One region of the Ralstonia mojiangensis genome, then DNA from elsewhere that is predicted to be linked to it. Evidence: predicted binding sites of a transcription regulator. Region 1 holds the regulator's gene; each other region holds the start of a gene.

Region 1 (6,138 bases):
CCCGTTCCTGTGGGGCTCCAAGCGCACGGGCCCGGATCTGGCGCGCGTGGGGCAGCGCTATTCGGACGACTGGCATCGCATCCACCTGCGCGATCCGCGTGAGGTGGTGCCCGAGTCGAACATGCCGTCGTATGTGTGGCTCTCGAAGACGCCGCTGGACAACAGCGACATCGAAAAGAAGATGCACGTGCTGCGCCAGCTCGGTGTGCCGTACACGGATGCGCAGATCGCCGGGGCGCGCGAGCAACTCGCAGGCAAGACGGAAGAGGATGCCGTGGTCGCCTACCTGCAAGGCCTCGGTGTGGAACTGCGCAACGTCCGGGACGTGGCTGTCGAGCCGACTGTTGCGCCTGCCACCGTTGCTGCCAAGGAGTAAGCCATGGCCATGCTGAGTGCAATTGCGACTGCCGTCTTCCTCGTGCTGTTCGTCTGCATTACCTGGTGGGCATTCTCCGCGCATCGCCGCGCTGCGAATGCGGAATCGGCCATGCTGCCGTTCCTGTTGCCCGATGAGGCCGAGGTCGCCGGTGCGCGCGCAGACGCGACGCGCCCGCATCAATAAGGACACAGAATCATGAGCGACTTCATTTCGGAGTTCTGGGGGTATTACATCGCAGCGATCGCCCTGGTCGGCATCGTGTGGTGCATCTGGCTGCTGTTCTCCCAGCGGCGCATTCAAGTGGCACCGGGGCACAGCGCCGGTGAAGATACAGGCCATGTCTGGGATGGCGATCTGCGTGAATTGAACAATCCGCTGCCGCGCTGGTGGATGTGGATGTTCCTGCTGTCGTGCATCTTTGCGTTGGGATACCTGATCCTGTACCCCGGCCTGGGTGCATACGGCGGGGTGCTTGGTTTCTCCACGCGCGGCGAGCTGGCCTCGCAGCGTGCGGCGGCCGATGCTCAGGTCCGCCCGCTCTATGAGCGCTATGCCGGCATGGACATCAAGCAGATCGCCGCCGACCCGCAGGCCCATGAGATCGGCCAGCGCCTGTTCCTGAACAACTGTGCGCAGTGCCATGGCTCGGACGCTGGCGGCGCGAAGGGCTTCCCGAACCTGACCGACAACGACTGGCTGTACGGCGGCGAGCCCGAGACGATCCTGACGACCATCACCAAGGGGCGTCACGGCGTCATGCCATCCCTCGCGGCGGTGGTGGACGGCAATCAGGCTGTCAACGTGGCCAACTATGTGCGCTCGCTGTCGGGCCTGTCTTACGACCCGATCAAGGCAGCGCGTGGCGAACCGACGTTCAAGTCGGTCTGCGCGGCTTGCCACACGGCAACCGGCAAGGGCAATCAGGCGCTCGGCGCGCCCAACCTGACCGACCGCGTCTGGCTGTACGGCAGTTCGGAAGCGACCATCGTCGAGACCATCCTCAAGGGCCGTGACAACACGATGCCGGCACATGAGAACCTGCTCTCGCCGGAGAAGATCCGCATGCTGGCGGCCTATGTCTGGGGTCTGTCGAATAGCAACACGAGTCACACGCAATGAGCGACAAGGAACCAGCCTGGCGCCCCATGACGCCCGCCACTGCGGCGGCGGGCGCCGAAGACGCACCCACCGAGCAGATGCTCTATGAGGTCCGGCGCAAGATTTATCCGCGCGCCGTGACCGGCGCCTTCGCGCGTTGGCGCGTCTGGCTGGTGCTGGCCACGCAAGCCATCTTTTATGGCTTGCCGTGGTTCCAGTGGAACGGTCGCCAAGCAGTACTGTTCGACTTGGGCGCACGCAAGTTCTACCTCTTTGGCCTCGTGTTGTGGCCGCAGGATGTCATCTATCTGACGTTGCTGCTGGTGCTGTCGGCGCTCGCGCTGTTTCTATTTACGGCGGTGGCGGGGCGGCTCTTTTGCGGTTATGCCTGTCCGCAGACGGTCTACACCGAGATTTTCATGTGGATCGAGCGGCATATCGAAGGAGATCGCTTCGCGCGCATCCGTCTCGACGGTGAGCGCTGGAGCCTGCGCAAATTCCGCCTGAAGGCCGCAAAGCATTCGGCTTGGATCCTCATCGGGCTGTGGACGGGCTTCACCTTCGTGGGCTTCTTCACGCCAATCCGCGATCTGGGCATGGAGACCTGGACGCTGTCGCTCGGCCCCTGGCAGACGTTTTGGATGCTGTTCTACGCATTTGCGACCTGGGGTAACGCCGGTTTCATGCGCGAACAGGTCTGCCGCTACATGTGTCCCTACGCTCGTTTCCAGAGCGTGATGGTCGATCCCGATACCTACGTTGTCACTTATGACACGCAGCGCGGCGAGCCGCGCGGCAGCCGTTCGCGCAACGCCGATTTCGAAGCTCAGGGTCTGGGTGCCTGCGTCGACTGCAGCATCTGTGTACAGGTATGCCCGACCGGCATCGACATCCGCCAAGGGCTGCAATACGAATGCATCGGTTGCGGCGCCTGCATTGACGCCTGTGACCAGGTCATGGACAAGATGCGCTACCCGCGTGGTCTGATCCGCTACACGTCGGAACGCGCGATGCTTGATCGGCTCAGCCCGAAGGAAGCCCGGCGACATCTGCTGCGTCCGCGTGTGCTGATCTATACCGGAATCATGCTGGTGCTCTTCACCGGGTTCATCGTGGCATTGGCGATGCGGCAGCCGCTCAAGGTTGACGTGATTCGTGATCGTGGTGCGCTGGCGCGTGAAGTGGACGGCGGCAAGATCGAGAACGTTTATCGCCTGCAACTGATGAACGCGTCCGAGCACCCCATGCGCGTGACCATCACCGCCGAGGGCATGCCGGAACTGGACGTGCAGGGCGGCAGCGGCGAGTCGACCACATTGGAGTTGCCGCCGGCGGCTAACCGACTGCTGCCTGTGCGCGTACGCCGGCCGGCCGACGATGCCGCCCCCGGCTCGCACAAAATCCGTTTCGTCATCCATGCAGACAGCGGTAGCGACAGCCTCGTACTGCGCGAACCGTCGAGCTTCATCGTGCCGCGCTGATGCGGCATCCCCAACAGGAGGCAACGATGCACGCAACGCAATCTTCCGCACAGGCCCGTCCCTGGTGGCGCGAGCCCTGGCCATGGCTGCTGATGGCAGGGCCGTTCGTCGCCATGGTCGGCTGCGGCGTCACCATCTGGCTGGCAATGTCGCATCCCGATCCTGCTATTCATGACAACGTGGTGCGCCGCGGTTTGGTCGTTGAAAAGACGGTCGTCGCGCCGCCACATGCCATTCACGCGGAGGCCCGATGAAACGTCGATTGCTGATGTGGATTCTGTGGCCGGCATTTCTGTCGGCCGCGCTGGCTGAGCTGGTGGTTTTTGCGGTGGTGGACCCCGCCGACCTGCGCTTCTTCGGCGAACAGATCACGGTGTCGACCCAGGCGGTCTACACCGTGTCGTTCTTTGTGTTCTGGTTGCTGTGCGGATTGTCGAGCGCGCTGACGCTCTATGTGTCGCCGGGCATCGGCAAACTGGAAGCGCATGAACACCCGCTCGTGTGAGCGGGAACCATGGAAGCAGCTTAGGCGGCCTGACCGCTCATGACCTGGCGCAGGCCGGCCAGGTCGACCAACTTGACGTGGCGTTGGCGGATCTGAATGAGACCCGCTTCGGCAAAGCGCGAGAACAGGCGGCTGACGGTTTCGAGCTTCAGACCCAGATAGCTGCCAAGTTCTTCGCGGCTCATACGCAGCACAAACTCGGTCGACGAATATCCTCGCTGGGCCGATCGCTTCGAGAGGTTGAGCAGGAACGCTGCCAGACGCTCCTCCGCACGCATGGAGCCCAGCGTGAGAAGCATCAGATGATCCTGCGAGATTTCCTTGCTCATGATGCGCAGAAACTGATGCTGCAGCGAAGGCAGCCGGCGCGAAAGGTGCTGCAGCTCGTCGTAGCGCACCACGCAGACTTCAGTATCTTCAAGCGCGGTGGCGTCCGACACGTGGCGCATATCACCAATGCCATCGAGCCCGACGATTTCACCCGGCAGATGGAACCCAGTGATCTGGTGTCGTCCGTCTTCAAGCGTCAGATGGGTTTTGAGCGTGCCGAAACGAATGCCGTAAACCGCCTCCAGTGGCTCACCCAGAGAATAGAGCGATTGCCCCTTCTTAATGCGGATGCGCTCGCCGACCAAATCGTCCATCTTGCGCACGTCATCCGAGTTCATTCCCACCGGCAGGCAGATTTGCCCGAGTACACAGGTGGAACAACGCGAGGCTTGGTCGGTAAGTGCGATTCGAGTGAGCACGGGCGGGGGCGAATTTCGGGAAAGTGAAATGAGTAATTCTTGTTGTATAGCGCCAGCTTATTATAACGGCGACCTTCTTGTCCTCGGACATTTCCGATGCGGCAAAACGCGCCAATTACGCTTAGTTCGCAACAGCAAAACGAAAACCTTGGCCCATATCAAGAGAGCGTCAGAAAGATGAGTGCCGCCGCGCTTCTGAGCGTTTTCCTGATTGCGTTGCTCGGCGGTGTCCATTGTCTGGCGATGTGCAGCGGTATCGCACTCGCGGCCGAGCGCGGGGCGGTGGCGGTGCGGATCGTGTCTCGCCGCCGTCTATGGTTTGAGCAGGTCGTCATGCATGCCGGCCGGCTGACCACCTATACGCTGCTTGGCGCAATCATGGGTGCGATGGGTGCGACCGTCTGGCGCCAGCAATGGCTGCCCATTCAACGCGGCTTGTTTGCCTTCGCCAGTGCATTGCTGCTCGCCTACGGTTTGTTGCTGCTCGTGCGTTCCGCCGGAGATGTGTGGCGCAGCGTGTGGCTTGAGCGCTTGCTCGGCCGCGTCGCTGGTGGTCTGTCTCTAGCGGCGGCTAGGCTGGGCGGCAAGCTTCAGCGTCAGCCGCCGTTGCTGCGCCGCTATGTCACGGGTATGGCGTGGGGTTTGGTGCCGTGTGGCATGGTTTACGGCGCATTGGCTGTAGCGTTGTTGGCAGGCAACGCAGCCTCAGGGGCCGTGGTCATGCTCGTCTTTGGTGCCGGCACACTGCCTAACCTTCTGATGATGTCTGGCTTGGCCGGGTGGTTGAGAGGGCTGTCGCGCCAGCGATGGGCGCGAGGCGCGGCTGGCATCGCCATCGCCGGGTTTGGGGTCTGGGGGCTGTTTCACGCAATCTGGCTGCCAGAGATGCTTAACGCACACGGATTCTGTCTCGTGCTGTAAGCGTTTAAAGCGCGGGGAAATCGCCATCCGGCCCGGGATGGGAGGCTAGGACATCTTCCCGGTTGCGGCGCTGCTGGAAATTGCCCTACAATCGACAACAATTCGATTCGCCACCCGCGCAAATCAACAATCCCAAGCGCGGCGCCAAGCGATGCCATCCAGCGGTAGAGTCACCCTGGACAGTCGATTCGGGCGGGCTGCCGTTCTTCTTGGTAGTCGTCCGGTGCAGTATCCGTCCCCATGGCGGCGGAAGAAATTGCCCTTGTGGTGCCTGACCGGCACCGGATCAACTCGCTCCTCCGGCCCTACTTTGCGGGCACAGCCACTGCGTTTCGGTGCAGGATCCAATTGAATAATTGGCCTTCGCGCGCCGGGCCCGGGTGGGCAACAGCATTCAGAAATGCCGCGTGCTTCGCGGCGGGACGACAAACCTCAAGCGTGACGGCGACTGGCCGTGCGCGAGCAATGACGAGCCGCTCAACCCGATGAATACCCAAGAGGCGAAGATCGTCCTCGAGACCGCGCTGATCTGCGCGCAGGATCCGTTGCGAGTCAATGACTTGCGCAAGCTCTTCGACGAAGATGTTTCCGCAGACACCATCCGTGTGCTGCTCGAAGAACTGCGCCAGGACTGGCTGAATCGCGGTGTCGAACTGGTCGCGCTGGCCTCCGGCTGGCGCCTGCAGAGCCGTCCGGAAATGCGCGTGTATCTTGATCGACTGCACCCGGAAAAGCCGCCCAAGTACTCGCGTGCCGTGATGGAAACCCTGGCGATCATCGCTTATCGCCAGCCGGTCACCCGCGGCGATATCGAAGACATTCGCGGTGTGACGGTCAACACGCAGGTCATCAAGCAGATTGAAGACCGCGGCTGGATCGAAGTCATTGGTCATCGCGACGTGCCGGGTCGCCCCGCGCTGTATGCGACGACCAAGCAGTTTCTCGACGATCTTGGCTTGCGCTCGCTGGACGAGTTGCCGCCGCTGGAAGATGCCCGAGCTCAGG
Region 2 (6,138 bases), on a different contig from region 1:
GCACGCGCAGGCGCGCATGGATCGGCAAGCAGATCAGCACATGCGCCAGCGCAAAAAGCTGCAGCGTGTGCCGCCAGCCGAGGTGCTCCACGCCCCATTGCGCGAGCGGAATGCACAGCGTGCTGGAGAACCCGGCAATTAGCGTGAGGCCGATGATCGGGCGCTGATACGCATCGCCAAACGCCTGGCGAAGCACGACGAAGGCCGGGTCGTAGAGCGTAGTGGCCATCGCCAAGCCCATCGGCAGCCAGAGCAGCAGAAAGGCCGTCTCATCTGAGACGAATGACCACGCCAGCAGGCCGCCGGCCGCCAGTACCGTTCCTGCAGCCATCACGCGGCGCGCAGGCCAGCGGTCCAGCGCGCGCCCGACCCAAAACGAGCACAGCGCCCAGACCAGCAGCCCGAGAGAGAATCCGCCCGCCAAAAACGGCCGCGCCCACCCGAGCGTGTCGTGCATCGGCGCCAGAAACACGGTGAAGCTGAAGTACAGCGTGCCCCACGAGACCATCTGCGCGAGGCCGAGCAGCAACACAAGGCGCCGGCCCTCGGGCGAGCCGGGCGAGAACATGGGGTTCATGGAGGTGGGTGCGGTGGAGGCGGGCAGATCTGCGCGGCCAGAATCCATTCTATCGGCGCAGGTTGCGGCGCGCGTGCCCCCTGCGCAGGGCGCGCTCAGGAAGCGTGGCCGTCGATCAGCATCCGCAAAGCTGCCGTGTCGACGACCTCCACCGTCCGGTAATGGCAGCGGATCCAGCCTGCGCGCTGCCACGCCTGCAGGTACTTGGAAATCGTCTGCCGCGAGCGTGCGAGCATGCGGCCCAGCTCTTCATTGCTGGCGGCGACGGTGCGGCCATCGCCGGCACGGGCGAGCTGCAGCAGCCGTTGGGCGAGGCGCGCATCGGCGGGCATTTCGCTGGCGTGCTCGAACTCGTCAAAGATCAGGCGGATGCGCTGGCAGAGCTGCTGCATCAGCGCCCACATGCCCGCCGGATAGGCCGACACCACGCGCGCAAACGCCGCGCTGCCCAGCAGGATGAGCGTGGTCGGCCCCTGCGCATGGGCGCTGTGCGTGCGGCCGCCGCCGTCGATGAGCGCGATCTCGCCAAACCATTCGCCCGCGCGCAGCACGCCGTAGACGAGTTCGCTGCCGCCGTCGGTCGTCCGGCTGATGCGCACGCGGCCGCGCACGATCAGGAACATGCCCTGTGCGGGACCGCCGTGCGGGTGGATGCATTCGCCGTCGGGGTAGGTGATCAGGCGCGCGGTGGGCGCGATCTCGGCCAGCAGATCGGCGGGGGCGTCGCGCAGCCAGCCCTGCGCGAGCTGTGCGGGCGTGGGCGCGGCGGCGGTATGGGAGGCGTCTGCGGGCATGGCGGCAGGATGCGGCGAGGGCGGTCCGATCATTGTCAAACGCTTGACAGTCTGCATGCAAGCGCCGGGCAGAGAATGGTCCGCTAGCCGCGCAGCCAGCCATTCAAGAAATACGACGCGGCACCGACGCGACCATTCCGGCGACGAAGGAGACACCCCCAATGACTGATCCGAAGCACACCGCCCCGCGCGCAACGTTTTCCAACATGGAGCAAGGCACCCGCGAGGACTGGGCCGCCATCTCGGCCGAGTTCATGCCCTATGCCCGCGCATTGCCCGACCGCGTGCTCGCGCACCTGAAGCTGCTCGACGGCGATTGCGGCGGCTTCCCGATCGATCGTCTCGCGCACTCCCTGCAAACCGCCACGCTCGCCCACCGCGACGGCCGCGACGAGGAATACGTAGTCTGTGCGCTGCTGCACGACATTGGTGACACGCTGGGCAGCTTCAACCATCCGGACATCGCCGCAGCCATCCTCAAGCCATTCGTGAGCCCGGAAAACCTGTGGATGGTCGAGAAGCACGGCATCTTCCAGGGCTATTACTTCTTCCACCATCTGGGGCTCGACCGCAACCTGCGCGAGCAGTACCGCAGCCAGCCCGAGCTGTTCGAACGCACCGCCGAGTTCTGCGCCAAATACGACGCCGCCGCCTTCATGGCCGATTACGACAACCTGCCGCTCTCGTTCTTCGAGCCGATGGTGCGACGCGTGCTGGCCAAGCCACGCAACTCCCTCTACGTGAAGGAAGGCGAGCGCGAGCTGTCCCAGCCGAAAGCCGAGGCAGCTTGATTTGCGGGTCTAGGGCTTCACCACATTGACGGGTGCGCCGGCCACCCAGGCCGCCACGTTGGCGAGCGTGGTGTCGGCAATGCCGGCCAGTGCCTCGCGCGTGAAGAACGCCTGATGCGCGGTGACGATGACGTTGGGAAAGCTTAGCAGCCGTGCCAGCACGTCATCCTGCAACACGTCGGCGGAGCGGTCTTCGAAAAACAGATCGGCCTCTTCTTCGTAGACGTCGAGCCCGAGGTGCCCGAGCTGACCGCTCTTGAGCGCGTCGATCAGCGCAGGGCTGTCGACCAGGCCGCCGCGGCTCGTGTTGATGAGCATGGCGCCCGGCTTCATGCTGGCGAGCGCGCTGGCGTCGATCAGGTGATGCGTGCCAGCGTTGAGCGGGCAATGCAGGCTGACGATATCGGCCTGCGCGAGCAATTCCGGCAGCGGCACATAACGCACGCCCAGCGCCGTCAGAGAGGCCTGCGGAAATGGATCGAATGCCAGCAACTGGCAGCCGAAGCCCGCCATGATCCGAGCGAACACCTGCCCGATCTGCCCGGTGCCGACCACGCCGACGGTCTTGCCTGCCAGGTCGAAGCCCAGCAATCCATCCAATGAGAAATCGCCTTCGCGCGTCCGATTGCAGGCACGGTGCAGTCGCCGGTTCAACGTGAGGATCATGCCGACCGCATGTTCGGCCACCGCGTGTGGCGAATAGGCCGGCACGCGTACCACCGTCAGCCCCAGACGCTGCGCGGCCGGCAGATCGACGTGGTTGAAGCCTGCCGAACGCAGCGCGATCAGGCGCGTGCCGCCCGCAGCCAGCGCCTCGAGCACTTCCGCACTGAGCGAATCATTGACGAACGGGCACACCACTTCAAAGCCCGCTGCGAGAGACGCCGTTTGCGCGTCAAGGTGCGCGCGCTGGAAAACGAGGTCGAAGCTGTGGCCGCCGCGCGCGAGCGAGGCGCGGAAGCTGTCTTCGTCGTAACGGTGGCTGCTGAAAAAGAGGATGCGCATGGCGGTGTGGCAAGCGGACGTGATGCCTGCAGCTTACTCGCACCGCCGGGTGGGGGCACTCAGAGCGTCAGGACGATGCGGCCATCCACCTTGCCGGCCTTTAGATCGGCAAACACCTGGTTGATGTTGTCGAGCTTGTCGCGGTGAATGTGGGCGCGCACCAGCCCCTCGGCGGCAAACTCCAGGGACTCTTGCAGATCTCGCCGCGTGCCGACGATCGAGCCGCGCACCGTGATGCCATTGAGCACCGTGGAGAAGATCGGCAGCGGAAAATCGCCGGGCGGCAGGCCATTGAGCGAGATCGTCCCGCCGCGCCGCACCATGCCCAGCGCTTGCGCAAAGGCGCTGCGTGACACCGCCGTCACGAGCACGCCGTGCACACCGCCGATCTCTTTCTGAATCACGGCTGCGGGATCCTGCTGCGAGGCATCGACGACGAGCTTGGCCCCCAGCTCGCGTGCCAGCGCGAGCTTGTCGGGCGCCACGTCGACGGCCACCACATGCAGGCCCATGGCGATCGCATACTGCACCGCCACGTGTCCCAGCCCACCAATGCCGGAAATGGCGATCCACTGGCCGGGCCGCGTATCCGTCATGCGGATGCCCTTGTAGACCGTCACGCCTGCGCAGAGGATCGGTGCGATCTCTTCGAAGCTGACCTGCGCGGGCAGGTGGCCGACGTAGTTCGGGTCGGCCAGTACGTATTCGGCATAGCCGCCGTTGACGGAGTAGCCAGTGTTCTGCTGCTCGTGGCAGAGGGTTTCCCACCCACCCAGGCAATGCTCGCAGTGGCCGCAGGCGGTGTAGAGCCAGGGCACACCCACGCGGTCGCCTTCCTTGACGGCGGTTACGCCTTCGCCCACGGCTGCCACATAACCCACCCCTTCGTGCCCGGGGATGAACGGCAGGCTGGGCTTGACGGGCCAGTCGCCATCGGCGGCGTGCAAGTCTGTATGGCAGACGCCCGAGGCCGCGATCTTGACAAGAATCTGCCCGCGCCCAGGTGTGGGAACCGGCACTTCCTCAATGCGCAAGGGTTCGCCAAACGCATGGACTACCGCGGCTTTCATCGACTGGGCCATGAGACATCTCCGGGTTGGGGGAGATACCAGTCTGGTCGACGCCTGCCCGATGCGGGTTGATGTGAGTCAACCGCCAAGGAGGGCGAGCGGGATGGGCAACACTGTTAACATGCCGGCATCTTCAGTGTTTTCCAGCGAGCCGCTGCCTTGCCCGTCACTCCCACCTTTCTCTGGCACGACTACGAAACGTTCGGCGCCGTGCCGCGCCGTGATCGCCCCGCGCAGTTTGCCGGCATCCGCACCGATGCCGAGCTGAACGAGATCGGCGAGCCGGTCGAACTGTTCTGCCACCCGTCCAACGACTGGCTGCCCGATCCGGTGTCGTGCCTCATCACCGGCATCACGCCGCAGCAATGCGCCCGGCAAGGCATTCCGGAATACCGTTTCGCCCAGGCCATCGAGCGCGAACTTGGCACGCCCGGCACCATCGGCGTCGGCTACAACACCATCCGTTTCGACGATGAGGTGACGCGCCACCTGTTCTGGCGCAACCTGATCGACCCGTACGCGCGCGAGTGGCAGAACGACTGCGGGCGGTGGGATCTGCTCGACGTGGTGCGCACCACGTGGGCCCTGCGCCCCGAAGGCATCCAATGGCCGACCCACGAAGACGGCCGGCCGAGCTTCAAGCTGGAGCATCTGTCCAAAGCCAACGGCCTGGTGCATGAGGCGGCGCACGATGCGGTGTCCGACGTGCGCGCGACGATTGCGCTGGCGCGCCTGATTCGCAATGCGCAGCCGCGCCTGTTCGATTTCTGCCTGGCGCTGCGCAAGAAAGACCGCGTGGTGGCCGAGATTGGCGATGCGCCGCGGCCGTTGCTGCACATCTCCGGCATGTACGGCGTGGAGCGCGGCTGCATGGCGGTGGTGTGGCCGCTGGGTGGGCATCCGACCAACAAGAACGAACTGATCGTCTGGGATCTGGCGTTCGACCCGTCCGAGCTGTTCCACATGGACGTGGCGACGATCCGCGAGCGCATGTTCACGCGCACGGCCGATCTGGCCGAAGGCACCACGCGACTGCCGATCAAGTCGATTCACATCAACAAGTCGCCCATCGTCATCAGCAACATGAAGACGCTGCAGCCCGCCCAGGCAGAACGCTGGGGCATCGACTTCGCCACCATTGAACGCCACGCCGCCATCGCCCAAGGCGCGCCGGACATGCGCGAAACCTGGCGTCAGGTGTACGCCCGCGAACTGGAGCCGATCGAAGACGTCGACCAGAACCTCTACGGCGGATTCGTCGGCAACGACGATCGCCGCCTGCTCAACGAGCTGCGCACGCTCAGCGGCGAACAACTCGCGCGCCTGCATGCCGATTTTTCCGATGCGCGCCTGCCTGAGCTGCTGTTCCGCTACCGTGCGCGCAACTTCCCCGATACGTTGAACGAAGAGGAATACGAGCAGTGGGAACAGCTGCGCGCCGAGCGGTTGTTCGAAGGCCGTGACGGCTATATGACGTTCGAAGTTTTCGGCGAGCGGCTTCAACAGTTGGGCGCAGAAGCGGCGGAGAACGGCGACGCACGTGCGCAGACCATCCTGCAGGATCTGTACGACTACGCGCAGCAGATCGTGCCGGGCTGACACACCTGGAGCGCACAAAGAAAAAACGGAGGCCGAAGCCTCCGTTTTTCCATGGCGATGCTGAACGCTTGGCGCTGATCAGGCTGCCTGCTGTGCCGCCGCCGGATCGCGCCACTGTGCCAGCAGCTTGTTCCAGCGGATGCGCGCCGCCGCCAGGTTGGCCTCCTTCACATGGCCGAAGCCGCGGATGTCTTCCGGCAGGCGGGCCAGTTCCACAGCCTGCCCCAGCTTCTGCGCCGTCAGCCCGCGCGCGAGTTCATCGACCAGCGTGCGGTATTCGCCGATCAGCGCGCGCTCTGTGC
Region 3 (6,138 bases), on a different contig from region 1:
CCGTTCTCATCGGCGCGGCCCGTGCGGCCAATGCGATGCACGTGCACTTCGGGGTCGGGCGTCACGTCAACGTTGATCACCGCTTCGAGCTGTGCGATGTCGAGCCCGCGCGCGGCAACGTCGGTCGCGACGAGCACCGAGCAACTGCGGTTCGCGAACTGGATCAATACCTGATCGCGCTCACGCTGCTCGAGTTCACCATGCAGCGCCAGCGCGTGGATGCCCTCCGCGCGCAACACGTCGAGCAGGTCACGGCATTGCTGCTTCGTGTTGCAGAAGGCGAGCGTGCTCACCGGCCGATAGTGCTTGAGCAGCAGCCCGACCGCATGCAACCGCTTGTTGTCGGTCACCTCGTAGAAGCGCTGGCGAATCTTGCTGTCGTCGTGGCGCTCTTCGAGCTTCACTTCTTTTGGATTGCGCAGAATGCGCTGGCACAGCTTCGCAATACCTTCCGGGTAGGTCGCCGAGAACAGCAGCGTCTGGCGATCGGCCGGGCACTGGCGCACGACCGTCGCGATGTCATCGAAGAAACCCATGTCGAGCATGCGGTCTGCTTCGTCAAGCACGAGCGTCTTCAGCGCGCCGAGCGCAAGATTGCCGCGTTCCAGGTGGTCCATGATGCGCCCCGGCGTGCCGACGATGACATGTGCGCCATGCTCAAGGCTTGCCGCCTGCGGACGCATCGGTGTGCCGCCGCAGAGCGTCAGTACCTTTACGTTTTCTTCGGCGCGTGCCAGGCGGCGGATTTCCTGCGCGACCTGATCGGCAAGCTCGCGCGTCGGGCAGAGCACCATCGCCTGTACGTCGAAGCTGCGCGCGTCGAGCCGTGCGAGCAGTGCCAGCGCAAACGCTGCCGTTTTGCCGCTGCCCGTCTTTGCCTGCGCGATCAGATCGTGGCCCGCAAGCGCGATGGGCAGGCTTGCAGCCTGGATCGGCGTCATGTCGGTGTAGCCGAGCTGCGCAAGGTTCGCGAGCACGGCCGGGGCGAGCGCTAGGGTGGTGAAGGGCGTGGCGGTTGGTTCGATGGTCATGTCGTTGCGTTGGATCACTTGAGCGGCTTGCCTTCGATTTGCTTGTAGATGACCCGGCCGTCTTTGGTTTCGACGCGTTTGAGATAGTTGCGCGCGCCGCATAGCGCACAGCGGAACAGCGGTCCTTGGCCCTCATCCTTGATGACGACGTCGGACAGCTCCCACTGCGTGCCGCAGCTCTGGTTGATGCAAGTGAACACGGTTTTCTCTAAATGGATTGTTCGTTGCGCCTCGATGACGAGGCAGGTGGACCGGGGCCGCGAATGCGCCGATGTCAATCTGGATCAATACCTCAACCACAAATGGCGTTGCCGAGCCGTTCGTAGGAGATTGCGCTGCCCTTTGGCTATTTTGGCCTGACAGGTGGGAAAGTCATCTCGTCTCGCGACGCCCACGCCATGCGCCCAATGCATCCTGTTGGTGCAACAGATTTGCGGCTACAACGTTGAGAGCGATGGAAATATGGGGCCGATCTTGCAGATCGTCACGTTTTCCCCGCCGGACTCTAACACACCCATTTAGGCTCGTAAGGCGCGGGCGAAGCCTCTGTGACGAGTGGCAGGAAACTGCAGATGTCATTTCTTTGACACTGTCTAGAGTCCGCGCTCTTGTCCCGGTTTGAGGTGCGTCAAGTCTGGTCGGTAGCCGCTGGCATCTAATGGATCGCATATTGGCAATCGTTTGACGCCCCAACTATGCGCACCGCCCCCGTGCCGTCTTCACCAACTGCAGAACAGATCGATCTGCCGTTTCACGCTGCTCTTGCCCGCACATCGAATTCGCTGTCCCTCGCATCAATGCAGCTGGCGTTGCTCGACTGGGCACTGCATCTCGCCGTCTCGCCAGGCAAGAGGCTGGATCTGTGCCGCCTGGCGCTGACGCAGGCCGAACAACTCGAGCGTTACATCCGGGACTGTATGGCGTCCGGCCCTCAGGACGTGTGTCTTTGCGTCCAGCCGCCGGCCCATGACCGTCGTTTCTTGGCTGACGAGTGGCGCTTGTGGCCGTTCAACGTGCTGCACCAGTCCTTCCTGTTGACGGAGCAATGGTGGGAGGCGGCCACACGCGGCGTGTGGGGCGTCGCCAAGCATCATGAAGACGTGGTTGCCTTTGCTGCGCGTCAATGGCTCGACATGATGTCGCCAGGCAACCAGTTGGCAACCAACCCCATTGTCTTGCGTCGGACCTTTGAACAGCACGGTACCAATCTCGTGCGCGGCGCACTCAATGCGCTTGACGATCTGGAGCGCTCCATGAGCGGCGCGCCGGCCGCCGGCACCGAAGGTTTTATGGTGGGCCGCGACGTGGCCATCACGCCCGGCAAGGTGGTCCTGCGCAACCGCCTGATCGAGCTGATCCAGTACGCGCCGGCCACGAACAAGGTCCAGGCCGAGCCCATCCTGATCGTGCCGGCATGGATCATGAAGTACTACATCCTGGATCTGTCACCGCAGAACTCGCTGATCCGCTATCTGGTAGAGCAGGGCCATACCGTGTTCTGCATCTCCTGGAAAAACCCCGATGAGGCTGATCGCGCCCTCGACATGGATGACTACCTCAAGCTCGGTGTCTTTGCCGCGCTCGATGCCGTCAATGCCATCGTGCAGGGCCAGCGCGTCCACGCCACCGGTTACTGCCTTGGCGGCACGTTATTGGCCATTGCAGCGGCTGCCATGGCGCGCGATGGCGATGCGCGGTTGGCATCCATGACGCTCTTTGCCGCGCAGACAGACTTTTGCGAGCCGGGCGAACTCGGCCTGTTCATCGACGAGGCACAGGTCAGTCTGTTGGAAGCGCAGATGGAGCAAACCGGCTATCTACGCGCCAGCCAGATGGCCGGAGCCTTCCAGATGCTGCGCTCGTACGACTTGCTGTGGTCGCGTGTGGTGGGTGAATACCTGCTGGGCGATCGCGCACCGATGAACGATCTGATGGCCTGGAACGCCGATGCCACGCGCATGCCCGCGCGGATGCACAGCCAGTATCTCCGGCATCTGTTCCTGAACGACGACCTGAGCGAGGGCCGCTACCCCGTCAACGGAAAGCCGGTGGCCCTCAACGACATCGACTTGCCCATCTTCGTGGTGGGCACGCTGACCGACCACGTGGCGCCATGGCGCTCGGTCTACAAGCTGCATCACCTGACCGAGGCGGAGCTGACGTTCGTATTGACCAGCGGCGGCCACAACGCCGGCATTGTCAGCCCGCCGGCCAACTCGCACCGGCGGTTCCAGATGCAGACACGTAACGTCGGCGAGGTATCGGTGGCGCCGGATGATTGGTTGGCATCGGCACCCACCACCGACGGTTCATGGTGGCCGGCATGGCATGCATGGCTGGTCGCGCATGCATCGGGCCCCGCACCGGTGAAGCCACCGAAGATGGGCGCCCCGGCACTGCCGCCACTGGCGGACGCGCCGGGCGCCTACGTGCTGGAGAAATAAATGCGTGTGCAAAAGCAGCTTCGGGCGTGTGGCAGCTACGCCGGCACGCGTATGGCCGCCATGGTAGTCACCGCCACTGTGCTGGCACTGTCGGGTTGCATCTCGATGGCGCCGCCTTACGAGGCGCCCGCGTTGCCCGTGGCCCAGCACTACGACGCCGACGATGGCCGGGATGGCCTGTCAGCGTCAGCGACCGGTTGGCAGGCGTACTTTACGGACACGCGCCTGCAGGCGTTGATCGAGCAGGCGCTGGAAAACAACCGCGACCTGCGCACTGCCGTGCTGCGTGTGGAAGAGGCGCGTGCCGCGTTTGGCATCCAGCGCGCGGAGTTGTTTCCGCATCTCAATGCGCAGGCCGGCGTCAGTCGCCTGAGCATTCCGGCGGACGTAAGCCCCTTCGGCATGCCGATGCGTGTCACCCAGTACCAAGTGGGGGCCGGCGTCTCCAGTTGGGAGATCGATTTCTGGGGACGCGTACGCAACCTCAACGAGGCCGCACTGGAAAGCTATGTGGCATCCGACGCCGCACGCCGTGCGGTAGCGCTTGGGCTGATCGCGCAAGTGGCCGACAGCTATCTGGTGCTGCGTGAACTCGACGAGCGCATCGCGCTGGCACAACAAACCGTGGATAGCCGGACCGAAACACTGCGCATCTTCTCGCGCCGCGTGGCGGTGGGCGCGACGTCAAGATTGAACCAAACGCAGGTCGAGACCCTGCTGACCCAGGCGCAGGCGCTGCTAACGCAATTGCAGCAGGCGCGCGACGCGCAGGCGCACGGCCTGGCCTTGCTTGTCGGCAAACCAATCGACCTGCCGCCGGTCTCCGAGCCACTTGACGAGCACCGCATGCTGGCCGAACTGCGCGCAGGCCTGCCTTCCGACCTGCTGACGCAGCGCCCGGACATTGCCGCCGCGGAGCACCGGCTGCGTGCTGCGCACGCCAGCATCGGCGCGGCACGGGCCGCTTTCTTTCCCCGAGTGGCACTGACCGGCGCTTACGGCACGCTGGGTCCGGAACTGGGCAACCTGTTTGCGCCCGGCACACGCGCCTGGGTATTTGCGCCGAGTATCAGCCTCCCGCTCTTTGAAGGTGGAAAGCTGCGCAGCAACCTCGACCTGGCAGAAGCCCGCCGAGACCTTGCCGTGGCCGGTTACGAGAAGATCGTGCAGAGCGCATTCCGCGACGTGTCCGACGCGCTCTCTGCACGCAAGTGGCTGGCCGACCAACTCGACATTGCGAAGGCCGCACTGGCGGCACAAACCGAACGCGCGCGGCTGTCGCAACTACGTTTCGACGCTGGAGCATCGACGTTCCTGGAGGTGCTCGACGCCCAGCGCGACCTACTGGCCGCGCAGCAGCAACTGGTGCAGGTACGCCGTGCGCTTCTCTCTAGCCGCGTTGGCCTGTATGCCGCACTGGGTGGCGGCACGCAGGCCGTCGAATCCGAATCTGATCTGCAACCTCACCTGAGCCTGACGCCGCCCCCGCGCGTATCGGGCGTATCGGGCGGAACAACACCATGACTACGACTCCCCGACAACGATGGATTGCGCTGCTGGCGGCCGCCCTGGTGATGGCTGGCGGAGCGTTCGCGTGGAAGGCTTTACGGCAAGAGGGCCCCGGCAAGGGCTTTGCGAGCGGCAATGGCCGCATCGAGGCCACAGAAATCGATGTGGCCACCAAGCTGCCTGGCCGCGTGCAGGACATTCTGGTGGACGAGGGCGACTTCGTGACGGCCGGCCAGCCGCTTGCGCACATGCAGGTGCAGACGCTGGAAGCGCAACGCGACGAGGCCCTGGCGCGGCAGCAGCAAGCGGTCTCTGCCGTGGCGAGTGCGCAGGCCCAGGTGGCCGTGCGAGAGGCCGATCGGCAGGCTGCGCTGGCGCAGATTGCCCTGCGCGAGAGCGACCTGGATGCCGCTCAGCGGCGGCTGGCGCGTTCTGAAACGCTGTCGCACGAAGGCGCTTCGTCAATGCAGGAGCTGGACGACGACCGCGCCCGCGTGCGCAGCGCCAAGGCCGCGCTGGTGGCGGCCCGCGCGCAAGCCGAGGCCGCGCAGGCGGCCGTGCTGGCCGCTCATACGCAGGTGGCCGGCGCCGGTTCCACCGTCAAGGCAGCAGACGCAACCGTATTGCGCATCAAGGCCGATATTGACGACAGCGCCTTGACGGCCCCGCGCGACGCCCGTGTGCAATACCGCATTGCCCAGCCCGGTGAGGTGCTGGCCGGCGGCGGGCGGCTGCTCAACCTCGTGGATCTTTCCGACGTCTACATGACCTTTTTCGTGCCGGAGACGGACGCGGGCCGCATCGCCATGGGCAGCGAGGTGCGTATCGTGCTGGACGCTGCGCCGCAATACGTGATTCCGGCGCGCGTGTCCTTTGTGGCCAGCACCGCGCAATTCACGCCCAAGACCGTGGAGACGGCCAGCGAGCGCCAGAAGCTGATGTTCCGCGTGAAGGCGCAGATCGATCGCGATCTGCTGCGTAAGCACTTGAAGCTGGTGAAGACCGGCCTGCCCGGCATGGCGTGGCTCAAGCTCGACACGCAGGCCGAATGGCCGGCCGCCCTGGCGATCAAGGTCCCGCAGTGACGCGGTCTGCCGAGCCATCCCCCTTGCATGAGGTGCCCCTCGCGGCGCCGGTGGCGAGCCTTGCCGGCG

Evidence for each region. The regulator FNR, encoded in region 1, switches genes on or off when oxygen is low (the NO sensors DNR and NnrR bind a similar motif). The targets are predictions, from matches to a motif close to TTGATNNNNATCAA.
Region 2: a site for FNR is predicted at 4,306-4,319, ahead of adhP (alcohol dehydrogenase AdhP). Genes of this name have one in related genera too.
Region 3: a site for FNR is predicted at 1,650-1,663, ahead of NG898_RS25915 (PHA/PHB synthase family protein). Genes of this name have one in related genera too.

Annotation. Positions count from the first base shown of each region.
Region 1 is NZ_JAMXHU010000003.1:252,587-258,724, reverse strand. It holds gene ccoO (cytochrome-c oxidase, cbb3-type subunit II) at 1-376, shown strand, start outside; gene NG898_RS13280 (cbb3-type cytochrome oxidase subunit 3) at 380-562, shown strand; gene ccoP (cytochrome-c oxidase, cbb3-type subunit III) at 575-1,498, shown strand; gene ccoG (cytochrome c oxidase accessory protein CcoG) at 1,495-2,958, shown strand; gene NG898_RS13265 (FixH family protein) at 2,985-3,212, shown strand; gene NG898_RS13260 (hypothetical protein) at 3,209-3,463, shown strand; gene fnr (fumarate/nitrate reduction transcriptional regulator Fnr) at 3,484-4,212, opposite strand; gene NG898_RS13250 (sulfite exporter TauE/SafE family protein) at 4,390-5,133, shown strand; gene scpB (SMC-Scp complex subunit ScpB) at 5,619-6,138, shown strand, end outside.
Region 2 is NZ_JAMXHU010000002.1:1,000,153-1,006,290, forward strand. It holds gene NG898_RS11435 (MFS transporter) at 1-577, opposite strand, end outside; gene NG898_RS11440 (Crp/Fnr family transcriptional regulator) at 673-1,404, opposite strand; gene NG898_RS11445 (HD domain-containing protein) at 1,533-2,162, shown strand; gene NG898_RS11450 (2-hydroxyacid dehydrogenase) at 2,172-3,167, opposite strand; gene adhP (alcohol dehydrogenase AdhP) at 3,227-4,249, opposite strand; gene sbcB (exodeoxyribonuclease I) at 4,397-5,836, shown strand; gene NG898_RS11465 (indolepyruvate ferredoxin oxidoreductase family protein) at 5,915-6,138, opposite strand, start outside.
Region 3 is NZ_JAMXHU010000008.1:33,637-39,774, forward strand. It holds gene dbpA (ATP-dependent RNA helicase DbpA) at 1-1,031, opposite strand, end outside; gene NG898_RS25910 (hypothetical protein) at 1,046-1,231, opposite strand; gene NG898_RS25915 (PHA/PHB synthase family protein) at 1,727-3,475, shown strand; gene NG898_RS25920 (efflux transporter outer membrane subunit) at 3,476-4,999, shown strand; gene NG898_RS25925 (HlyD family secretion protein) at 4,996-6,069, shown strand; gene rbbA (ribosome-associated ATPase/putative transporter RbbA) at 6,033-6,138, shown strand, end outside.